2 regions of the Diaphorobacter sp. B2A2W2 genome follow, and region 1 is predicted to be linked to the other one. Evidence: riboswitches for the same ligand, from Rfam matches in the RefSeq annotation. Region 1 holds a riboswitch; the other holds the start of a gene.
What was found. Region 1 has a riboswitch for cobalamin ahead of bluB (5,6-dimethylbenzimidazole synthase). Riboswitches for the same ligand answer to the same signal wherever they lie in the genome.
Positions count from the first base shown of each region.

Region 2: linked by a shared signal. The riboswitch ahead of AC1PPL_RS13845 (TonB-dependent receptor domain-containing protein) and the one ahead of bluB (5,6-dimethylbenzimidazole synthase) in region 1 are both predicted to bind cobalamin.

Region 1 covers NZ_JBWZOR010000002.1:298,884-310,746, forward strand. The annotation lists gene AC1PPL_RS04620 (pilus assembly protein) at 1-1,827, opposite strand, end outside; gene AC1PPL_RS04625 (pilus assembly PilX family protein) at 1,920-2,681, opposite strand; gene AC1PPL_RS04630 (PilW family protein) at 2,694-3,611, opposite strand; gene pilV (type IV pilus modification protein PilV) at 3,615-4,259, opposite strand; gene AC1PPL_RS04640 (GspH/FimT family pseudopilin) at 4,265-4,843, opposite strand; gene cbiB (adenosylcobinamide-phosphate synthase CbiB) at 5,022-5,999, shown strand; gene AC1PPL_RS04650 (aminotransferase class I/II-fold pyridoxal phosphate-dependent enzyme) at 5,992-6,996, shown strand; gene AC1PPL_RS04655 (cobyric acid synthase) at 6,993-8,474, shown strand; cobalamin riboswitch at 8,494-8,685, shown strand; gene bluB (5,6-dimethylbenzimidazole synthase) at 8,731-9,492, shown strand; gene cobT (nicotinate-nucleotide--dimethylbenzimidazole phosphoribosyltransferase) at 9,598-10,656, shown strand; gene wecB (non-hydrolyzing UDP-N-acetylglucosamine 2-epimerase) at 10,935-11,863, shown strand, end outside.
Region 2 covers NZ_JBWZOR010000008.1:84,408-96,270, forward strand. The annotation lists gene ccoG (cytochrome c oxidase accessory protein CcoG) at 1-1,138, shown strand, start outside; gene AC1PPL_RS13805 (FixH family protein) at 1,200-1,478, shown strand; gene AC1PPL_RS13810 (hypothetical protein) at 1,555-1,842, shown strand; gene fnr (fumarate/nitrate reduction transcriptional regulator Fnr) at 1,884-2,627, opposite strand; gene hemN (oxygen-independent coproporphyrinogen III oxidase) at 2,799-4,181, shown strand; gene AC1PPL_RS13825 (sulfite exporter TauE/SafE family protein) at 4,185-4,904, shown strand; RNA gene ssrS (6S RNA) at 5,311-5,490, opposite strand; gene AC1PPL_RS13835 (cell division protein ZapA) at 5,545-5,889, opposite strand; gene AC1PPL_RS13840 (hypothetical protein) at 5,886-6,125, opposite strand; cobalamin riboswitch at 6,160-6,403, shown strand; gene AC1PPL_RS13845 (TonB-dependent receptor domain-containing protein) at 6,484-8,364, shown strand; gene AC1PPL_RS13850 (cobyrinic acid a,c-diamide synthase CobB) at 8,387-9,745, shown strand; gene AC1PPL_RS13855 (bifunctional adenosylcobinamide kinase/adenosylcobinamide-phosphate guanylyltransferase) at 9,742-10,341, shown strand; gene AC1PPL_RS13860 (ABC transporter substrate-binding protein) at 10,338-11,228, shown strand; gene AC1PPL_RS13865 (FecCD family ABC transporter permease) at 11,273-11,863, shown strand, end outside.

The sequences.
Region 1 (11,863 bases):
CCGATCCTTTTGTGCCTTGGTGTAGGCAGAGTATCCCTTCAGTGGGTAATTGCTGGCCGGTGCTCCGGTGTACCAGACTACGGAATTGATAATGTCTCCCTGGCGGCTCTTGCGTTCGCGCAATTTGGTTGAGCCTTCCTGGGTGCGATCACCCCGCACGTAGTTCAACAGGTGCTGTCCGCTGGTGGTTACGGGGCTGGTGGTATTTAGGCCTAGAGCGGCTTTTTGCGCTGTGCTCAGATAGGTCTGATCACTCGCCCACTGAAACAACACGCCGCCCTTCGGAGCGTTGTTAGCGGCGATCCATTGATCACTCCAACTCAGGATAAAGCGTGTGGAAAGGTCTGCGATGGCATCCAGCCGATCGGCTGTATTTTTCCCCTCCCATCCTGCGGCTGAAATGATGGAACCATCGGTTTTCACTGTCTCCGCAGTCACGAAGCCTTTCCAGGCATTCGTGGGTTCATAAGCGCCGATGAACTTGCCTACGTTGCTGCGAGTGTTGTTGGAACCGCTGGTTGCCGTGGATGTCAGGTCTGGCGCTGTTTCAGTACTGATCTGACCGAAGATTTCACGGAAGGCCTTTTCCAAATCTTCGCCTTTTTCTACCGCGTAAAAGCGGCCGCGGCCGTTCAAAGCGGCGTGCCACAGGTCCAGTGCCCGTACGGCCTCGCCGCCGCCGTTCATGTCGGGCCACGTCTTGGTGCCATTCGCCAGGTTGGGGAAACTGCCATCGTAGCCAAACGGCACCATGCTGGTGGGCGGTGAGATGTTGAACTTGGCGTCGCTGTAATTCTGCTTCCACGTATAGGCCATCGCGCTGAAACCGATGGTGTAAGTGACCATGTGTGGCCAAGTGGCAGGGTTGTATTTTGGGTTCCAGTAGCGTTCCAGCGTGGCGGACGTGCCGCTACTGTTTGTAAAGGTTTCTGTCGCGGGTGCTTTGCGGTATTCCGCTGTGGGCTGCATGGTGCCAGTCATGCCCGTGGTGTGGGGTGGCACTGCCCAACTGTTGAAAGCCCAGTCGGCCAGGGTGTTGGTGTAGGAGTCGCGATACAAGGCAGTCTTGGATCTAGCTGCAGCAGTAGAACCACCAAATACCGTTCCATCAGGCAGGGTTAAGCTGTTGGCGTTGTCGGTTTGGCCTGGTGTGGAAGGGGTGTTGTTCCACCGGCCGTCCGTCATGATGATGTGGTAGCTGCGGCGGCAAGCCAGATAAGGGGCTCCCGTAGTGCCAGGCTTGGATGCCCAAGGGCTGTTTTCGCTCAACGGCTGTCGCATGTAGGCGTCGGCTTGGCTGAACATCTTGTGCGATGGCGTGCCGTTGTTTGCCACCAGGCCATTAACGAAGCTCACAAAGTTGGCGCGGTGCGTGGCTTCCAACGGCCGCATGGAGTTGGTATTCATGCTGGCGCTATTCACGCTGCTCGCTCCAGAAGCCTTACCGTTGTTCCACATCGCTTGCCATGCAAGGCGGATTTTCCCGTCCGGCAGCAGCGTGGTGTCGCGGAAGACGCCGCCCGCGCCGTTGTTACCGATCAGTGCGTACTTCAGCACGTTGATGCGCTTTGCGTTGACGGGCCATGACCCATCGGCATTCGGTACCGAAGTATTGGATACGTTGCTGCTGCTTTCGCTGTCCAGACGGTAGCCCATACTACCCGAGTCATCCACTGAAATGATGACGTTAGGCGTGACATAAGGCTCTTTAGTACCAGGTGGCGCGGTTGCAAGGTCCAAAGCCCATGCGCCATGCGGCGCCAGCGCGGCGCTGGCGGCCAGCGCTAGCAAGGTCTTGCGGAAATGGGGCGTAGTTTTGCGAATCATGGGTGCCCTCCTGTTGGATGACATTTGAAGTTGAATACTGCGTTAGGCACTTGCGGAACAAATGCGTGATGCTCATTCGTTAATAACGAAAATTAATCCTTGAGCTTTTGCTGTGCGTATGACTGTTGCAATACCACTTGAGTGCTGGACTTGAGACCTTGGGCCACGGCTGTAATACGGTAGATGACACTAGGTGTCAGGTTCAATGGCAGCAGATTGTTGGCTGTGCCTACGATCACTCCAGAATTTTTGCTGCTTTCGTCATAGGGCAATACTTCAATCCAGTACCAACCTCCCCTTCCGGAGGAGGAGCGATCTGCCAAAATGGGATTAATAGGTTTGTCACTTGAACTCTCCCACTGCGCGCCCGTGAACTGCCCGTAGCGCGCACCGGCGGTTGTACCGTCCGCCCGGGCCGTCGTCATTTGCCCGAACGTGATGCCTTTGGTACTGTCCTTGTTATTCCAAAAATCCTGGCTGCCGGTGCGCTTGGCGCACAAACCATTACGGCATTGGCCGAGGTGGGCCTCCAGGCTGCTTAGTAGCGGACCAATGTCCTTCGCCTCCAGCGGAATTTTTTCTGCCGTGGCCGTGCGGCACACGTTTCCAGCGCCGACACACATGCTCCCGTTCGGGTTTTCACCGCGGATGTCCAGTTCGGCGTCTTGCAGCAAGGCTTGCGCGGCTTCGAAGGCACGCTGGTAGTCGGCATCGTTACTCACTACCATCTCATTAAAGAGCGAGGTGCGCGATGCCCACAGGGCCAGTAGCATCGAGAGCATGATGAACACAATGACCGTGAAGAGCGCAACTCCGTCTTGGAAGCGACGCACGGTGTATGGCACGTGTGGCATGGTGATGAAAAGTTAAAGCGCGGAGCCGACCAGCCCTTGGCTGCGCAATTGAAAAACGTTACGGAACGGGATGTGCATGCGCCGCGCGCGCGCTCCGGTCAGAGAAGTCATGTTGACCTGCGTAGAACCGTCGCAGTCCGTGTAGCTACTGCCTGGGGGCATGTCGATGGCCTCGTTGCCGTAGAGTACTAGGCAAACCTCCACGGCTTGTATTCGAGACCAGTCGGGTTGGCCATTGCCGTCGGCGTCTGGGATGTTGTCCGCCGTGAAATAGCGGATTTGTGGGTTGCCCGGCGTGGATGTGTTGTCCTGTAGCAGGTAGCGCACCTGGAAATTGGCAACGTTTTGCACGAGGGGTTGGGCCGTCGCACCGTTGCCTCTGCAGCGCAGTTCACTGCCATTCAAGGAGAAGGTGCTTTCGATTCGTTGATGAGTGGTATTGGTATCGGCCGGCCCGCCCAGACAATTGCGTCCGGTGTACTGGGCCGTGCCGCCAGGAAACAGGGGCTCCATATAGCGGCTGTAGCCCGCGGTGAGTGCTACCGGGCTGGCAGTTCCGCCAAGTGCGTTGGTAGCCGGATCGAATGTGTCCAAACCTCCACCAGGGGTGCCGATCGTGGCCACAAACCCCACCGGAACAAGAGCCAGGCTGCCTGCAGCCTCGGTAGTGGCGCCGCTGGGATTCAGATCCAGAAATAACGAACCCGACTGGCGTAATTGCTGCCCAATGATGCGCATGGCATAAGAGGCTTGTTGCTGTATGCCGCTGGCGTCGCTGACAGTGCCTGTCACACCACGCGAGACCATCAGCGCGCCGAGGGCCACTGCCACTACTAACAGGCCGATCGAAAGGCCGACCATCAGTTCGATTAGCGTGACACCACGCTGTTTCAATGGACCGGCCGCTGAAAGGATAGTTTGGGTACGCATGTGTCAGGCCCCCGGGCAGAAATACTGCGTGAAGCCTCCACCCAGATAGGGTGCGCAGCGCGCAGAAACGGGGATGTATTGCAGGTGGCAGGTAAAACCATCGGGACAAGTATTTGTGCCGCCTCCCGTGGCATCGGCAAACGATCCGTCGCTCTGCTTGATCTTGCTGGCGTTGATCTCGTCTTTGTAGGCGTCTTCGGTGCTGCGTTCGTTCTCGCGCCAGGCGATGATCACGCCAAGCTGGCGCTGATTACCCGCCGCGGGCTCGGCGGCAGCCGTGAAGATGCTGGCACGGCCCAGGGGAAGGGTGTTGGCGACGGCCTGCTTCCATACGCGCAGGTCGTAGTTCGCCAGTTGATCGCGGGTGCATGCGGCGCTTGCGCAGTCGCCAGTGGTGGGTAGATCGGTATAACCGGAGGTGTAGTCGCCCACGTTGCCTAGAGCATTGGGGTGTACCTTCAAGCGCTCGCTCAGATCTTCAATCAAGCGTATAGCCTGCGCCCGTCGTACTGTCGTTTGCGTATCGCTCAAAGTACGCAATTGCACGCCAAGGATGCCCAGGATGCCCAGGGCAGCAATGACAATAGCGACCAGGGACTCGATCAGTGTGATCCCGCGCTGGCGTTGGGTTGGAAAAGGTGTTTTCATGGGTGTTACCCGGTGCAAGGGATATCCTCGGGGGGGATGATTCGGACTCGCCCGCCCGAGCTCATGCAGACGCCTCGTGCGGCGGAGTTGGAAAGGCTCTTGCCCAGTGGAACCAGACTGAACCCAAGCCAGGTGCCATCCACCAAGCCCCAGCGGTTGAGTTGAATGCGCTCGCCACCGCTGCTTCGCGTGACCTCTAGCCTGGCAGGTGTTTCAAAGCTCTGAAGCACTTCAGGGTCAGCGCAGGTGCCGCTGGCGTTGATACTGCTGCAGGACAAAACTTGCCAGCCGCAGTTCCAGTCGTTCACATTAGCTGTCGTGCAACTCGTGCTGTTGGGCAACTTCTGTATGACGACATTGCCCCCCCGCTTGATAGCTTCGGATCGCGCGTAATACAGTGTGGATTCCAGGCCGTTGGCTGCCTGCCGCACGCGCCATCCTTCAATGATCGGAGTGAAACTAGGCGTAGCAAGCGCTGCAAGGACGGCCATGATGGTCACCACCACCATCAGCTCGATGACGGTGAAACCGCGTTCGGCAGTCTGAGGCCAGTGCTGTCTGGAAGGTGCGTGCGGGAGTTGCATGCCGGCATGCTAGGCAGAATTCATTGCATGTGTTTGGAACGAAGGATGAGCGGGGGGTTAGTGCCGACAGACGGCGCATTGAAACGTGTGGTCAGCAGATCCGGTGTCCGACAAAGCATGAGTTAGCGCGAACCGCGCGGCTTCCGTGTATCGCTTGTATTCACGTTAGGCTCGCCCCATGCCGCTCTGGACTCTGGATCCTTTCCTCCTGGCTTGCGCCCTGCTGCTGGCGCTGGCCATCGACGGCCGCTGGGGCGAGCCCCCCGCTGCCTTTCACCCCGTCGTGTGGATGGGGCGGGTGCTGGGGTGGGCAGGGATGCGCATCGCGCCGCTGCAGGCCACAGGCCGGGATATGCGGTCTTTTTGCGCTGCAACGCTTGTCTGGTGTGCGCTAGCAGCTATCGTTTTAATAGTATCCGGCGCTTTGCAGTGGGTCGCCATCGCGTTGCTTCCCGTCTGGGGTGCAGCGCTCGTAGTGGGATTGCTGCTGAAACCTATGCTGGCCTGGCGCATGCTGCGCGGGGAAGTGCTGGCGGTGGAAGATGCGCTGGCGCAGTCGCTAGATGCGGGGCGCGAGCGACTGTCCTGGCTGGTCAGCCGTGATGTGCAAGGGCTCGATGCGGCGGCCGTGCGCGAGAGCGCCATTGAATCCCTGGCCGAAAACCTCAGCGACTCCGTGATTGCGCCGCTGTTTTGGTTCGTGCTGCTGGGCCTGCCCGGTGCGGCGCTTTACCGCTTTGCCAATACGGCCGACGCGATGTGGGGATACCCCGGCATGCGCGGTGGGCGCTACTGGAAATGGGCGGGCAAGTGGACGGCGCGTGCGGACGATGTGCTGTCCTGGCTGCCCGCGCGCATCACGGCGGTGCTGTTGTGGGGTGTGTCGCGTGGCAAAGGCGCCCGCTGGACTGATCTGCGCGCGCAGTCGCGTCTCACGCCGTCGCCCAACGGCGGGTGGCCCATGGGGGCGATGGCGCTGGCGTTGGGGGTGCGCCTGTCCAAACCTGGTGTGTACGTGTTGAACGCCCCCGGGCGTGCGCCCCAGGCCGCGGACACGCAGCGTGCGGTGCATTTGGCATCAAAAACACTGCTAGCGCTTGTGGTGCTTGCGGTAACAGCTCTGTTATTGATAGCTATAGTGCACACCCATGTCTGACCATGCGCCACAGCACGGCGGCCCGGATGCGCTGGGCGTGCCGCTGCATGACTTCTCCACCAACGCCAACGCCTGCGGTCCTTGTCCGCAGGCCATCGTGGCGCTCCGGCAGAGTGACTTCACCCACTACCCCGACCCGGCCTACACCGCGCTGCGCGCGCAGATTGCCACGTTCCACGGCGTGGCGGTGCAGCGCGTGGTGCTCGCCGCCAGCGCCAGCGAGTTCATTCATCGCGTCACCGCGCACGCGGCACGCAGCGGCGTGCGCCAGGTCGCTGTGCCCGCGCATGGCTACGGCGACTACACCCGCGCGGCCCAGGTGTGGGAGCTGGACTGCCGCCACACACCTTCTTCTGAGCCGGCGCTGCACTGGGCGTGCGAGCCCGCCAGCCCGTTGGGAACGACCGATGCTGCACTGACGGCGTGGTGCGCCCCGGCCCCTGTCGGCGTGTTGCGCGTACTGGACTGTGCCTATGCACCCCTGCGCCTGGAGGGAGCCGCCGCCGTAGCGCCTGATGCCGCCTGGCAGATGTGGACGCCCAACAAGGCGCTGGGCCTGACCGGCGTACGCGCGGCCTATGCCATTGCGCCGAGTGCCGCGGTCGCCGATGGCAGTGTCGCCGCTGTGCAGGCGCTGGCGGCCTCCTGGCCGGTTGGTGCCGACGGTGTTGCCCTGTTGGCGGCTTGGGTCCGGCCGGATACGCAGGCATGGCTAGCGCAATCGCTGGCGCCCCTGCGCGAATGGAAGGCCGCGCAACTGGCGCTGTGCGCGGCCCTGGGCTGGGCCGTTGCGCCGGGCAGTCTCGCCAACTTCTTCACGGCATGTCCGCCGGTGCAGGATGTAGGGACCTTCCTGCAATGGCTGCGCGCGCGCGGCGTCAAGCTGCGCGACTGCACCTCGTTTGGCCTGCCCGGGCATGTGCGCCTGGGCGTGTTGCCACCGCAGTCGCAGCGGGCGCTGGAGGTATCGTGGCGCCTCTACAAGGAATCGCAATGAACAAGACCCGACCCGGGCCGGCGCGCTGCGTCATGGTGCTGGGCACCACCAGCGGCGCGGGCAAGAGCTGGCTGGCCACCGCGCTGTGCCGCTACTACAGCAACCAGGGCCTGAAGGTGGCGCCTTTCAAGGCGCAGAACATGAGCAACAACGCGCGCGTGGTGGCTGCACCGGGCGACCAGTTCGGCGAGATTGGCAGTGCCCAGTATTTCCAGGCGCTGGCAGCGCGGGCCGTGCCCGACGTGCGCATGAACCCGCTGCTGCTCAAGCCCGAAGCCGACACGAAGAGCCAGGTGGTGCTGCTGGGACAGGTGAGCGATGAGCTTTCGCAACTGCCATGGCGCGGCCGTAGCCAGCGTGTGTGGCCGCAGATCGCGGCGGCGCTGGACGCACTGCGGGCAGAGAACGACGTGGTGGTCATCGAAGGCGCGGGCTCGCCGGCCGAGATCAATCTGCACGCCAGCGACGTGGTCAACATGCGCGTGGCGCGCCATGCTGAGGCGCGCTGCCTGCTGGTGACGGATATCGACCGCGGCGGCGCCTTTGCCCACCTGTTTGGCACATGGGCGTTGCTGCCCGAGGAAGAACGCGCGCTCATCGCAGGCTTCGTACTCAACAAGTTCCGGGGCGACGAGGCACTGCTGGCGCCCGCGCCGCAAATGCTGAAGGACAAGACCGGAGTGCCCGTCGTCGCCACCATTCCGATGCAGTGGAACCACGGCCTGCCCGAGGAGGACGGCGTGTTCGACATGCGCTCCACCGCCGCGGGTGCCGTGCATACGCGCATCGCCGTGGTGGCGTATCCGCGCATCAGCAATCTGGACGAATTCCAGCCGCTCAAAAATGTGCCGGGTGTGCGTCTGTCCTGGGCGCGCAGCCCCGCGGATGTGGAGGGCGCCGACTGGATCGTCCTGCCCGGCAGCAAGGCCACGGCGGCTGACCTGGCCTGGCTGCGCGCACAGGGGTTGGACGCGGCGATTGCTGCGCATGCGGCACGCGGTGGCCGTGTGCTGGGAGTCTGCGGTGGGCTACAGATGCTCGGCGAGGCGTTGATCGACACCGTGGGGGTAGACGGCAATGGCCCCGGCCTGGGCCTGCTGCCGTTGGTGACGAGCTTCGAGGCCACCAAGACCGTGCGGCCCACGCGCCAGTGCTTCGGCGCCGTACAAGGTGCCTGGCGGCATCTCGCCGGCGTGGCTGTGCAAGGCTACGAAATCCACCACGGCCAGACTGCTCAGCACCCGGCCATGGCAGCCAGCGGCGATGTGGCGCGCGAACTCATTCCCGGGTTGGCGTGGCAGAACCCCGGGGGCAATGTGCTGGGCCTGTACCTGCATGGCCTGTTCGAGGACGCAGCCGTGCTGCGGGCACTGTTCGGTGCCGATGCTCCGACGCTGGATGCGGTGTTTGAGGGGTTGGCCGCCGGCATCGCACGGCACTTCGAGCCTGGGGTGTTGGATGCCCTCGCTGTGCAGTAAAGGACGATAACTGCGGTTGTTATCATCCCCGTCCTCAGGTGCCCGCTGTCGCAAGGCAAAGGGAGAATCGGGAAGGCGGTTGGAGTCCGCCGCGTGCCCAACGCTGTAAGGAAGATGACCCCCGCTCAATGCCACTGGCCGCCAAGGCCGGGAAGGCGCGGCGGGTCAGATGAATCCAAGCCAGAAGACCGGCCTGAACGTTCATCGCGCTGCAAGGCCAGGCAGCGTGCGACCTATTCACGCACAGGGGACTGCCATGAATACCGCGCAGGCGCAAGCCACGCTAAGCGTTCACGCCTTTACGCAAGAGGCCCGCGACGCCATTTACCACACCATTTTTTCACGCCGTGATGTGCGCGGGCAGTTTCTGCCCACCCCGGTACCGGACGAGGTGCTCAGCCGCATCCTGACCGCGGCGCACTATGCACCTTCCGTAGGCTTCATGCAGCCATGGAACTTCCTCGTGGTCCGTTCGCAGAACACCAAGCGCCGGGTGCATGATGCCTTCGCCAAGGCCCATGCCGAAGCGGCCGGTATGTTCGAGGGCGACAAGCGCGCGGTATACCAGCGTCTCAAGCTCGAGGGCATTCTGGAGTCGCCCATCGGCATCTGCATCACGTGCGACCGCGAGCGCACCGGTCCGGTGGTGGTTGGGCGTACCCACATGAAAACCATGGACCTGTACAGCAGCGTCTGTGCCGTGCAAAACCTGTGGCTCGCCGCGCGCGCCGAGGGGCTTGGGGTGGGATGGGTGAGCATCTTTCACCAGGCCGACCTGCAGCAGGCGCTGGGTATTCCCAAAGGCATCACCCCCATCGCCTACCTGTGTGTCGGCTACGTCAGCCACTTCCACGCCAAGCCCGAACTGGAAACCGCTGGCTGGCTTCCGCGCCTGCCCGTGGAAGACCTGGTGTACTTCGAGCAATGGGGGCAGCGCGACGACCAGCAGCCGCTCATCGCGCATCTGCGGTGCGACCAAGCTGCGGCGCAGTGCAGTCGCCAGACCGCACCGGCATAAGCCAGCCACAACGCATGGGGCCCGCCCCGCAATACGGCCACCTCTTGATGTGCGCCCCGTGAGTCGGGGCCGCGCTGGACCTTTTTTTGACAATCGAAACACGCCATGATCATTGACCTGCCTTTCGTTGCTGACCTCACCGATCTGCCGCTGACGCAGGCCCTGCAGCACAAGCTGGACAACAAGACCAAACCACTGGGTGCGTTGGGGCGCCTGGAGCAACTCGCCCTCCGTCTGGGCCAGATCCAAGGTACCGAATCACCGATGCTGCAGGCGCCGCAGATGCTGGTGTGCGCGGGCGACCATGGCCTGGCGGCCAAGGGCGTATCGGCCTATCCGAGCGACGTGACCTGGCAGATGGTCGAGAACTTTCTGGCAGGCGGCGCAGCCGTAAGCGTGCTGGCGCGCCAGCACGGCCTTCAGCTCACCGTGGCCGACTGTGGCGTGGCGCGCGAAGTACCCGCACGCGACGCCGTCCCCGGTGCGCCCCGTCTGGTGCACTGCCGTGTGGCGGCGGGCACGCAGGACGCGAGCGTCGGCCCTGCGATGACCGAGGCGCAGTGCGCCCAGGCGCTGCGCAACGGCATGGATATCGTGCGCGCCATGCCCGGCAACGCGCTGCTGCTGGGCGAGATGGGCATCGGCAACACGTCCGTGGCGTCGCTGTTGTTGGCGCGTCTGGCAGGCGTGCCGCTGGCCGAGTGCACGGGTGCCGGTACGGGACTGGATGCGGCAGGCATCGCGCGCAAGCAGGCCGTGCTGGAGCAGGCGCTGGCGGCCAACGCCGGTGCTACGCAGCCCTTGGAGGCCCTGGCCGCCCTGGGTGGTTTTGAAGTCGCCACGCTCACCGGCGCCGTGCTGCAGGCCGCCGCCGAGCGTCGTGTGATCGTGGTCGACGGCTTCATCACCTGCGCGGCTGTGCTGGTGGCCGTGCGCCTGGCGCCTGCCGTGCTGCAGCGCTGTGTGTTTGCCCATCGCTCCGGCGAACGGGGCCATGGCCACATGCTGCAGGCTTTGCAGGCGCAGCCGCTGCTGGACCTGGGGCTGCGCTTGGGAGAAGGCTCAGGTGCCGCTCTGGCTTGGCCGTTGCTGGAGTCGGCATGCCGCGTGCTGCGCGAGATGGCGAGTTTTCAAGCGGCCGGGGTGGACGGAGCGATGCGCTAAGTGTCTTGCCGGCACTTGCCATCTTCAGGATGGGCGCATGAGGAATTCGAAGGGGCTGTGCAACCAGAAGCCGTCCTATCACGCACCGGGTAAATAGTTAAATACTATCGATCGAATTTGCCAATTGATGAAAAAGTAGTAAGAATCTTCTCTACCAAGTGACCTATTGAAACCCTGGTAAGGGTGCGTGAAAATCACGGCGCGTGATGCCAGCGGCTACGCGGCAGTGGCCCCCGGGGGCTGCTGATCGATAGGTTGAAGGGGAAGAGAGGCACCTTATGACTTGCATCGATGAACAGCCCGCTCCCGTCCTGATCATTTCCGGCACGCGCCCCGAGATCATCAAGCTGGCACCGGTATATCACGCCCTGCGAGGCGCGCAAAGTGTTCGCCCCGTGTGGCTGCACACCGGCCAGCACAGCGACATGGCCGTGCAGATGCTGGACTGCTTCGATATCCGGCCCGACCATGTGCTCGAGCGCCAGGGAAGCACGCTCCTGGATTTCAGCCTCGGGTGCCGCCGCCAACTGGAAGGCGTGATGGGGCAGCAGTCCTGGAGCGCCGTCATCGTGCAGGGCGACACCGAAAGCGCGTTCCAGGGAGCGCTGGCGGGTTTCTCCCATGGCCTGCCGGTGTTGCATGTCGAGGCTGGGCTGCGCACCTACAACCTGCGCCGCCCGTTCCCCGAGGAAGGACTGCGGCAGATGATCAGCCGCATCAGCCGCCTGCACTTCGCGCCCACTTTGCGTGCAGCGCAGGCGCTGGAGCGTGAGGGGATCGCCTCGCGCGACATCCTGGTGACCGGCAATACGGTGGTGGACGCGCAATTGTGGGTGTGCGAGCGCCATCACATCCGCCGTCGTGTGCAAGGTCGCGGCCATATCCTCGTCACCATGCACCGGCGCGAGAACTGGGGGCCTGACATCGACAACGTGTGTGCGGCCATTGCCGACATCGCCCGCGAGTTCCCGTGGATGACCGTGCTGTTCCCGGTGCACCTCAATCCCGTGGTACGCGACCCCGTGCACCGGCACCTGGGTGCGCTGCCCAATGTGCGCCTGACGGCGCCGCTGGACTACCTGGCCATGCAGCAGGCGATCGCCGATGCCTGGCTGCTGCTCACGGACTCGGGTGGTCTGCAGGAAGAGGCGCCGACCTTCAAGGTGCCGCTGCTGGTACTGCGTGAAGAAACCGAGCGGCCGGAGGT
Region 2 (11,863 bases), on a different contig from region 1:
GATTATTTCCGCGCTGTCGCTTTTTCTGTTTACTGCAGTGGCGGGACGCCTGTGGTGCGGCTTCTCCTGTCCCCAGACCGTATACACGGAAATGTTCATGTGGATCGAGCACAAAGTCGAAGGCGACCGCAGTGCCCGTATGCGCCTGGACAATGGTCCGTGGACATTTGAGAAGATCTGGAAAAAATCTGTCAAGCAAGCCATTTGGATTGCGGTCGCATTCTGGACCGGCTTCACCTTCGTGGGCTATTTCGTTCCGATTCGCGAGCTGGGGGGAGAGTTGCTGGCCCTGCAAGGAGGGTGGCAGATATTCTGGGTGATCTTCTATGGGTTGGCCACGTACGGCAACGCAGGGTTCCTGCGCGAGCAGGTGTGCAAATACATGTGCCCTTATGCGCGTTTCCAAAGCGCAATGTTCGACAGGGACACGCTGGTCGTCTCTTACGATCCCGAGCGCGGCGAGCCTCGCGGGCCCCGTAACAAGACGGTAGACCACAAAGCTGCGGGACTGGGTGACTGCATCGATTGCACGCTATGTGTCCAAGTCTGCCCAACGGGTATCGATATTCGCAACGGACTGCAATACGAATGCATTGGTTGCGGTCTCTGCGTGGACGCTTGCAATACCGTGATGGATAAGATGAAGTATCCGCGCGGGCTGATTCGCTTCTCAACGCAGAACGGCGTCAAGAACCACTGGACCCAGTCGCAAATGCTCAAACGCGTGCTGCGACCCCGTGTGTTGTTCTATTCAGCGGTGCTGGTGGTGTTGTGCATCGGCATGCTGGCCAGCTTGGTGGTACGCACCCCGTTGAAGGTGGACATCGTGCGCGATCGCGCTGCGCTCTCGCGCATCGTGTCGGGAGGCAAGCTGGAAAATATCTACCGGCTGCAGATCATGAACGCTACGGAGGGGGCGCAGCGCTACACCATCAGCGCCCACGGCATGGAAGGGTTGGAAGTGGCGTCCGAGACCGCAATTGACATTGGACCGGCGGAATCCCGATGGGTGGTTGTCCGTCTTCAAATTCCGTATGGCTCAGCATCTCCTGGATCGCATACGGTGTATTTCGATATTCAAGCGCAGGGTGATAAAGCCCAAGTGGCAGAGAAATCCGTATTCCTCGTACCCCGCTGAAGGCGGTCGTGGAATACAAATGAACAAGCTGTGCTCATAAATGAGCGAGGAGTTAATATAAATGTTGAGTAATTCCCCCATGAAACTGGACGACGACGGAAAGCCTTGGTGGACGTTTGGCCATGTCTGGCTTGTCATCGCGGGGCCGGTGATTGTCATCATTGCGGGCTTCGTGACCCTCTGGCTGGCCGTGAGCAAACCCGACCCCGTCATCGCGGAAGACTATTACCAACGGGGCTTGAACATCAACGAGACCCTGAAGGAGTCTGGGGGCGACATGACGCCTGCCATGAAGGGGCGCAACCATGCAGCTACTCCGCTGGAGGATCAACCGCGCTGACCGGCAGGGCGAGTCCTCTTTGCATGCCGGAGAACAGATGCTAGGCTGTCAACTACACTTGCTAGGAGATGGGCGAATGTGGATGCAACGATTGATGTGGATCGCGTGGCCGGCCTTTTTGATGGCGGGCGTCATGGAAATGGTAGTGTTCGCCTTCGTGGATCCAGAAGCGCTGCAGTGGTTTGATCAACCCCTGCATCTCTCGCGCGAAGGTGTGTATACCATCGCCTTCTTCACGTTCTGGTTCGTACTCATGGCTTCCAGCGCATTGACGACGCTGTTGTCACTCTCGCCCTTTGAGTTGAATCGCTGCCCCGTGCCCAAAGGGGCGCGGCCGGCTGATTGCGCCAAATACGTTTCCTGATCTTTCCGCCGATCAGTTATGAATGAACAAAAAACCGAGGCTTAATGGCAGGCTTGCTGGCTGTTGACAATGCGCTTCAGCGCATCGGTATCGACGATGCGCACATGGCGCTGTTTTACTTCCACAATACCTTCTTCCACGAACTTGGAAAACGTGCGGCTGACGGTTTCCAGTTTCAATCCCAGGTAGCTGCCGATCTCTTCGCGTGTCATGCGCAGCACCAATTCGGATTGTGAGAAACCCCGGGCATGCAAGCGTTGTACGAGATTCAACAGGAATGCGGCAAGGCGTTCCTCGGCACGCATACTCCCCAGCAACAGCATGACCCCATGCTCACGAACAATCTCGCGGCTCATGATCTTGTGCACATGGTGCTGTAGTGCCGTTACTTCGCGCGACAACTCTTCAATACGGTCGAAGGGCATGACGCATACTTCGGCGTCTTCAAGCGCCACCGCATCGCAAGTGTGGCGGTCGCTCACGATGCCATCCAGGCCGATGATCTCGCCCGCCATTTGAAAACCCGTCACTTGATCGCGACCGTCTTCGGTGGCGACACAGGTCTTGAAGAATCCGGTGCGGATGGCAAAAAGGGATGTGAAGGGTTCACCGTTCCGGAAAAGCGTGCCGCCACGCTTGATCTTGCGTCGTACAGCAACAATGTCATCGATGCGCTTGAGTTGCTGGTCGTCCAGACCCACGGGCATGCACAGCTCACGCAGATTGCAGTTTGAGCAGGCAACTTTGATGGTCTGGAGATTCGTATGCATGGGAACCCTGTTCATGGCTTGAGCTTACCTCTGAACGGCTGGGAGACATGGAATGCCGTAGGCCGTTGGACGACTTTGAGCCGAAGTCAAATTGTCGCCACAAGGACCTTATGGGCGCTTGATCAACGTCAAGGACTCATGGGGGACTCTACGGCACAGTGATATGAAAGTGCAAGGAATCCCGTCATGACCGTTGTTACAACAGAGCTCCTGCGTCGCTTTGACGTCCCAGGGCCGCGCTACACCTCTTATCCGACTGCTGATCGTTTTGTCGAGGCTTTTGGCGAGCGGGAATACATCCTTGCGCTGCAGCAGCGTCGCGTGGGTTCGGTAGCCAAGGCGATGCCTTTGTCGCTTTATGTCCACATCCCGTTTTGTGAATCGCTGTGCTATTACTGCGCGTGTAACAAGATCATTACCCGGCATCCAGAGCGGGCAGAGGTCTACTTGCGTTACCTCAGCCGTGAGATCGACCTGCATACGGCGCACTGCGGTGTGGGTCAGCATGTGAGCCAGCTGCATTTCGGCGGAGGCACGCCTACTTTTCTGACGGATGACGGTTTGCGCGAACTGATGGGCATGCTGAGGCGCAGTTTCGTCCTCGTTCCGGGGGGGGAGTACTCCATAGAAGTGGACCCCCGGACCGTGGATGAAGCGCGGCTGGGATTGTTGGCGGAGCTGGGTTTCAATCGCCTGAGCTTTGGCGTGCAGGATTTCGACCCTGAAGTACAAAAGGCCGTGCACCGCATTCAGCCTGCCGAAAAGGTGTTCGCGTTGGTCGATGCGGCTCGGAAGCTCGGGTTTGAATCGGTGAACGTGGATTTGATCTACGGGCTGCCGCGACAGACACCGGAGTCGTTTGATCGCACCTTGGAGCAGGTAGCCGAGCTGCGGCCAGACCGGATCGCGCTGTATGCGTACGCTCACTTGCCAGAACGCTTCAAGTCGCAGCGACGCATCATCACGGCCGAGTTGCCCATGGCTTCGGCCAAGGTGTCCATGCTGGCCCGGTCACTTGATGTGTTCCAGGAAGCCGGCTACGTCTACGTGGGCATGGACCATTTTGCGCTGCCTGACGATGCGCTGGCGGTGGCCAAGCGGCAAGGCAGGCTGCACCGCAATTTCCAAGGCTATAGCACGCAGCCCGATTGCGACCTGATTGGTCTGGGCGTTTCTGCCATCGGGCGCGTGGGCGCTACTTACAGCCAAAATGTGAAAACGCTGGACGAGTATTACGACTGCATTAACCAGGGGCATTTGCCTGTGGTGCGCGGGCTGGCGTTGACCAAGGACGACTTGGTGCGCCGCGCAGTCATCATGGCGTTGATGTGCCAAGGTGAATTGCTGTTTGAGCCGTTGGAACAGTCTTGGCTGATTGATTTCCGCAGTTATTTCGATGCGGAATTACAGCAACTGCAAGAAATGGCGGCTCAGGGCTTGGTGAAAATCAGTGATGAGGGCGTTGAAGTCACGCCCATGGGATGGTATTTCGTGCGCGGCGTGGCCATGGTGTTCGACAAGTATCTGCAGGCTGACCGTAACCGCGCTCGCTTTTCCCGGATTATTTGACCCATGCTGTGGGCGCTGGCCACGACGGCCTTCCTGATGGGGCTGATGGGAGGGGCTCACTGTTTGGCGATGTGTTCTGTTCCCTGCGCGGCGCTTACGGGGCTGGGTGGCACGCCGGACGCCACCCACACCATTCAATGGGCGTCCCGCCGCGGAATCCTCCAACGGGTAGCGCAGTTTCACGTGGGGCGCCTGATCGGTTACGGCGCCGCAGGGGCGGTGGTTGCGCTGGCCATGGAGCAACTCGCATGGCTGGGGCAAAGCACCTCGGCATTGCGCCCCCTTTGGACGCTGATGCATGTGCTCATCCTCGCGTGGGGCGGGATGATGATGGTGCAAGCGCAGCAGCCCTTGTGGGTTGAGCGGGCGGGGCGTGCTGCCTGGGCGAAGGTCAAGCCCTTGGTCTCTCGGCCTGGCGGGCTCCTGACCGCGGGTGTGGCCTGGGCGCTCCTGCCATGCGGCCTTCTGTATACCGCACTGTTGACTGCCGCTCTCAGCGGAAGCGTGCTCCGCGGAGCCTTGTGCATGGTCCTGTTTGGCGTAGGAAGCGGTGTATGGCTGGTGCTGGGGCCGTGGACTTTTGGCCGCATTCGCGCTTGGATCGGCGTGAAGGGTGGGGCGTGGGGGTCTCGGCTGGCAGGTGGCGTGCTTTTTTCCCTGGGTGCATGGGCGCTGTGGATGGAGGTTGTCCATGGGCAGCCGGCGCCGTGGTGCGTGCCCTGAAAACAGCGTTTTTTGGAACCACAGCGACTCCGCGAAGCATGCCGTGGCAAGCGAATGGCGCAAACCGAGGCGCTCAGGCGTGACGTATCGCTGTCAGATCTATACCAGCGGAAGTGACGAGTCTGTTCTCATCGACGTGGAGAAATCCAGCTACACATCGCTGCCTTACTGGATGCGCCATCGTGCGTATGAGGGCGCGCTGCGTGTCGGCGTGATTGCCGAAGGACTGGGAAACGCCCGAACCACGCCAGGATATTTGCCATCGGTGCGACGACTACCAAGGTCTGCTCTGTGCCTTGCAGATGGGTGGGTTGCGCGCGCTGGCCGCGGAGCGCCGGATTTTCTGAGCAGGTATTGAGGTCGCTGGCACTCACCCGGAGCGAGGGCGCAAGCGATTACCGGAGAAAAGGTGTCTGCGAATGCCACCGGACCGGCATCCTGAACCGGGGGTTCAGGTGGGCGAGGGCAGCCAGGCGTTGGGTTCATCTGACGCGAGATGATCACGCTCACCGGGCGATGTACCAAGCCCGTGCTCAATGAGCATTGGTTCAAGGAAATATAAAGCCCGGCAGCACCGCAGACATGTTCATTGTAGTGGGCCGCCCGTGTGCAGCCAGGGGCCAGGCTTTTACCGTAATGGTTATAGGAGGCGCCCATCCTCGCCCAGCGCCTCGTCCAGGCGCAGGAGCAACTGCTGCACGCGCTCATCGCTGTCGTGCACGTGCGGCGCGACCGGGGTGGGGACGATGCGCGCAGGGGCTGAGGCGGCTGCCAAATCGGCGGCTTCGCGGTCGGCGATCTCGAAAGCCAGGTTGAGGGCCGCCAGCACGGCGATGCGCTCACGCGCGCGTACTTTGCCCGCGTCACGGATGCGCGTCATGGCGGTATCCACGCGCTCGACCGCCTCCAGCAGGCGCGACTCCTGGCCGTCCGGGCAGGCCAGGAGATAGCTTTGCTGGAGGATCTGTACCTCGATCTGCTTCATGGCGCGTCTTTCGTCTCGGCAGTGCCGGGGAGTTCGGGCTCGGCAGGCAGGCGGTCCAGCAATGCGTTCACGCGCGCACGGGCAGCCTGCAGGCGGGATTGGAGGGAATCGCGCTCCTGGGTGAGCGCCGCGACCTGTTGCGCCAACAGGGCATTGGTGCGCTGCAACTCGGCATGGCGCAGCAGCAGCCGCTCAACGCGCTCGGCGATCTGGTCGATGGAAGAGGGGGAGGCCATACGCTGCCGATTGTAGGGATCGGCGTGCGAACCATCGTAAAATTGCGCAGTTGGTGCTCGCGGCGTGGTTCACATGCCGCAGTTCAACGGGAAGCAGGGAGGGACTCTCCGCCATGGAGTGTGTCCTGTGCCTGCGCTGCCCCCGCAACGGTCAGCGGATGAGCCGTACCTCGGCTCCCTCTTCATTGACAAGCCACTGAGCGCCTTGAACAAGCGTTTGGGAAGGCGATGCAGAGCGTTCCGCCAGCCCGGATACCGGCCAACGAGGTGGCTCCGCGTTTCCTTTTGTGAAACCTGGGCCGTTATGCCCAGGTGCCGACGGGGAGGTCGGCCGTGGCGATCTCTCTGTTTGCCCCACATGACAAACACCCGTCCGTTCAATGTGCGCTTGAGTGCGCTTTCCGTGCACGCGCGCGTCGCCGTGCTGCCGCTGGCGCTGGCCGCCGCTTTCCCCGCCGTGTCCCAGACCCTGCTGGCCCAGGCAGCCACAGAACCCCAACTGCGTGAAACCGTCATCACGGCAACCCGCGTGGCCCGGCCGCTGGCCGACATCGTGTCCGATGTGTCCGTCATCGACCGTGAAACCATCGAGGCCAGCGGCGCGGTAGGCGTCATTGACGTGATCTCGCGCCTGCCAGGCGTGCAGATCACGCGCAATGGCGGCCAGGGCAGCAATGGCAGCGTCTACCTGCGCGGCGCGGAGTCGCGCTTTACCGCCGTGTACCTGGACGGCGTGCGCCTGGACTCGCAATCCACCGGCGGCGTGGTGTGGGAGCAAATCCCGTTGTCGCAGATCGACCGCATCGAGGTCGTGCGCGGGCCAGCGGCTGCTGTGTACGGCTCGGATGCCATGGGAGGCGTGATCCAGCTCTTCACCAAAAAGGGCGAGGGTGCGCCGGCGCCCTACGTGGGCGTGGGCCTGGGCAACCAGGGCACGCGGACGGTGCAGGCCGGCGTGAGTGGCGGCACCGAGCAGGTGGACTATGCGCTGGGGCTGTCGCATGAGCGCGCCGATGGCTTCAGTGCCCGCGTAGGCTCCGCCTACAACCCGGACGAAGACGGCTACCGCCGCACCTCTGCCAATGCCCGACTGGGCGTGCAGTTGGACACGACCCATCGCCTGGAGGGCACGCTGCTGGCCAGCAACCTCAACTCGCAGTACGACGGCAGCAAAACGGCCGACGACCGCAATCACCACCAGTTGCGCACGGCCAGCCTGGCATGGCTGGCCAAGTGGAGCGACGTATACAGCACGCGCTTGCAGGTCACGCAGGGGCAGAGTGAATACAGCACCCGGCCCAACTTCTACATGACCGAGACCACGCTGCACAATTACCTGCTGCAAAACGAGTGGCGCCTGGGCGCGCATCTGTTCACAGCCGCGCTGGAGCGCCGCGAGGACGAACTGCACAACCCCGCCACCGAGTTCGTGGGCGACCTCCAGCGTGACCGCTCACAGAACGCGCTCGCGCTGGGCTATGGCCTGAACCAGGGCGCCCATACGCTGCAGGCCAACCTGCGCTATGACGACGACAGCGAGTTCGGCGGCAAAAGCACGGGCAGCCTGTCCTATGGCTACGCAATTACGCCGCAGTGGCGCGTCACCGCAGCGGCCGGCACGTCCTTCCGTGCACCCACGCTCTACCACCGCTTCAGCGAATACGGCGCGCCCGACCTGCAGCCCGAGAAGGGGCGCAACGTGGAGCTGGGCGCGCGGTGGACGCAAGGAGAGAGCAGCGTGGGTGTCGTGGCGTACCGCAACCGCGTCAGCAACCTCATCAATTTCGGCGCCGCGGGCCGCTGTGATTCCAGCTTCGGCTGCTACGAGAACGTGGGCCGCGCCGAGTACAAGGGCGTGACGCTGTCGGCCGCGCACCGCATCGCGGGCGTGTCGCTGCATGGCTCCATCGACTGGCAGAACCCGCGTGACCTGGACAGCGGCAAACTGCTGGCGCGCCGTGCCAAGCGCTACGCCACGCTGGGTGCCGACACCCTGGTGGCAGGCTGGACGCTGGGGGCAGAGCTCTACGCATCTGCGCGCCGGTACGACAACGCGGCCAACACCAACGTACTGGGCGGCTACACCACGCTCAACCTCTACACCAGCAAGCGCGTGGCGCGCGACGTGACGCTGCTGGCCCGCGTCGACAACCTGGCCGACAAGGACTACCAGTTGGCGCGCACCTACGCCACCGGCGGCCGCACGTTCTACGTGGGCCTGAAGTGGGCGCCGCAGTAACGCCATCACCGACTGCCACACCATGAGCCGCTGTCCCGCCCTGGTCATCGCCGCGCCCGCCTCTGGGCAGGGCAAGACCACCGTCACCGCCGCTTTGGCGCGCCTGCACACACGCCAAGGCCGGCGCGTGCGGGTGTTCAAGTGTGGGCCCGACTTCCTGGACCCGCACTGGCACCAATTGGCCAGCGGCGCCCCCGTGCACCAGCTCGATCTGTGGATGACCGGCGCGGCAGATTGCGCGCAGCGCCTGCGCGCCGCGGCGGCCGAAGCAGACCTGCTGCTCATCGAAGGGGTGATGGGGTTGTTCGACGGCGAACACAGCGTGGGCGACCTGGCGCAGCGCTTCGGCATACCGGTGCTTGCGGTGGTGGATGCCTCTGCCATGGGGGGCACGCTGGGCGCCATCGTGCATGGGCTGCGGCACTACCGTGCGGGCCTGCCATGGGCCGGTGTCTTGGCCAACCGCGTGGCGGGCGACCGCCATGCGCAGATGCTGCGGGACGGCTTGGCCGACGCTGCGGACTGGCTGGGTGCGCTGCCACGGGTCGTGGGTGACGCTGCGGGCGGGAGGGAGCCTGGTGGCCTTCTGCCCGAGCGGCACCTGGGACTGGTGGCAGCGCACGAACTGCCCGATGCCCTGCAGCGGCTGGACGCCGTGGCCGATGTGCTGGCCGGCACGCCCCTGGGCCGCATGTCCGCCGCGGACCTGCAGCGCTGGGCGGTGGACTTCGGCGGCACGCCCGTGGGCCGTGCCGCCATCACGCCGCTGCTGGCCGGCCGCACCGTGGCCGTGGCGGCGGATGAGGCTTTCTGCTTCATCTACGAAGCCAATATCGACACCCTGCAGCAGCTGGGCGCGCGCGTGGTGCGCTTTTCGCCGCTGCGCGACGCTGCGCTGCCGGCCTGCGACGCGCTGTGGCTGCCCGGCGGCTACCCCGAGCTGCACGCCGATGCGCTGGCCACCAATACGGCCATGCGCGACGGCCTGCAGGCGCACGTGGCGGCGGGTCGGCCCGTGTGGGCGGAGTGCGGCGGCATGATGGCGCTGCTGGAGTCCATCATCCTGGCCGACGGGCGCCGCGTGCCCCTGTGGGGGCTGCTGCCGGGTCATGCCACCATGCAGCGGCGCCTGGCCGCGCTGGGGCCGCGCGCGCTGCGCATGGGCACGCATGAGTTGCGCGGCCACACCTTTCACTACTCGGTCACCGACAGCCCGGCCGCCGTGTGCGCACACGCCCAGCGTCCGGACCATGCAGGGGCACCGGACGGCGGTGAAGCCGTGTACCGCCACGGCAGCATCCACGCGAGTTACTTCCACGCATGGTTTGCGTCCAGCCCGCAGGCGACCGCAGCCTTGCTGGGTGCGGAGGCGGGGCCATGAACGCGGCGCCGCAGACCATCGCCCGCAGTGAACTCATCCTGGGTGGACAAAAGAGCGGCAAGTCGCGCCGCGCCGAACTGCTGGCGCGCCAGTGGCTGCAGGCCGCGCCGGCACACCGCGCGCTGCTGCTGGCCACCGGCCAGCCGTGGGACGACGAGATGCGTGCGCGCATTGCCCGCCACCAGCGCGAGCGTGCCGAGCGTGTGCCCGGCCTGCAGACCGTGGAAGAGCCGCGCGATCTGGCCGGCGCCCTGGCGTGCCACAGCACCCCACAGACCCTGATCGTCGTGGACTGCCTCACCCTGTGGCTCACCAACTGGCTCATGCCGGCCGACCCCCAAGATGTAGAGCAAAAACAGCCTCTAGCGCGCGATTGGCAAGCGCAGGCAGCTCACTTTTTTGAAGCGTTGACGCACGCGCCCGGCCCCGTGGTGCTGGTGGGCAACGAGATCGGCCTGGGCGTGATCCCCCTGGGGCGCGAAGTGCGCGCCTTCGTGGACGCGCTGGGCGCCCTGAACCAGCGCGCGGCGGCAGCCTGCCAGCGCGTCACGCTGATGGCGGCGGGCCTGCCGCTTACCCTGAAGGACGCACCATGATGCCTCTTCGCTGGCGCCGCCAGCTTGCTGCCGCCGGCTGGATGCTGGGCCTGCTGCTGGCCTTGCCCAGCGCCCACGCGGTAACCATCACCGACGACCGGGGCCGCGCGCTGCGGTTCGACCAGCCGCCCCAGCGCATCGTGAGCCTGCTGCCGTCGCTGACCGAGAGCGTGTGCGAGCTGCAGCGCTGTGAGCGCCTGGTGGGGGTGGACCGCTACTCCAACTGGCCCGCGTCCGTGCGGCGCCTGCCCCAGGTGGGTGGCGGGCTGGACCCGAACATCGAGGCCATCGTCGCGCTGCGCCCGGACGTGGTACTGCTGTCGGTCAGCAGCCGCGTCAGCGACCGGCTGGAGGCGCTGGGCGTGAAGGTGCTGGCGCTGGACCACAAGACCCATGCGGACGTGCGCCGCGTGCTGGGGGTGCTGGGTGAACTGCTGGCCGTGCCGCCGGAGCACGGCGCGGAGCGCGTGTGGCGCGTGATCGATGCCGCCGTGCAGGCCGCCGCGCAGTCGCTGCCGCAGCGCGCGCGCGGGGCGCGGGTGTTCTTCGAGGTCAGCCGCGGCCCCTATGCGGCGGGGGCCAGTTCGTTCATCAGCGAGACGCTGGTGCGCCTGGGCGCGCGCAACGTGGTCCCGCCCGAGCTGGGGCCCTTTCCGCGTCTCAATCCCGAGTTCGTCCTGCGCGCACAGCCCGACGTACTGATGGTGGCCAACCGCAGCATGCAACCCATGACCCAATACCCGGGGTGGAACCACCTGGCCGCGGTCAAGGCGGGCCGCGTGTGCGACTTCGGCCCCGAACTGTCAGACGTGGTGGTGCGCCCCGGCCCGCGCATGGCCGAGGCCGCGCGCATCATGGCCCGCTGCCTGGCGGAGAAGTACGAATGAGCGCGCGCCTCCCGCAGCCCTCTACCATGGTGGCGACCACCGCCATGCCAGCAACCTATGCCACCTCCTTGCACCCCGACGCCAGCGGCCGCCGCGCGCGCTGGCTGGGCCTGTGGCTGCTGGCCGCCAGCGTGGCGCTGCTGCTGCTCGGCGCCAGCGTCGGCAGCACGGGCTTTGGCAGCTTGCTGAACCTGCGGGGCGACCCGCTGGCGCAGCAGATCGTGTGGGACATCCGCCTGCCGCGCACGCTGGGCGCATGGCTGGCCGGAGCGCTGCTGGGGCTGGCGGGCGCCATTGCCCAGGGGCTCTTTCGCAACCCGCTGGCCGACCCGTACCTGCTGGGCAGCGCGTCGGGCGCGGCGCTGGGCGGCGCCGTGGCCATGGCCGTTCTGGGCGTGTCGCCCAGCACGGCGAGCTGGCTGGCGCGACTGGGCGTGACGGGCTTGGCCTTCGCGGGCGCTGCGGGCGCCGTGCTGCTGACGCTGGTGTTGGCCCGTGGTGTGCAACACACGCTGCGCCTGCTGCTGGCGGGCGTGATCGTGGGCGTGGTGCTTGGCGCTGCGCGCGACCTGATCCAGGTGGCGCAGCCCGCCATTCTGGAGCCGATGCAGGTCTTCACCATGGGCAGTTCGGCC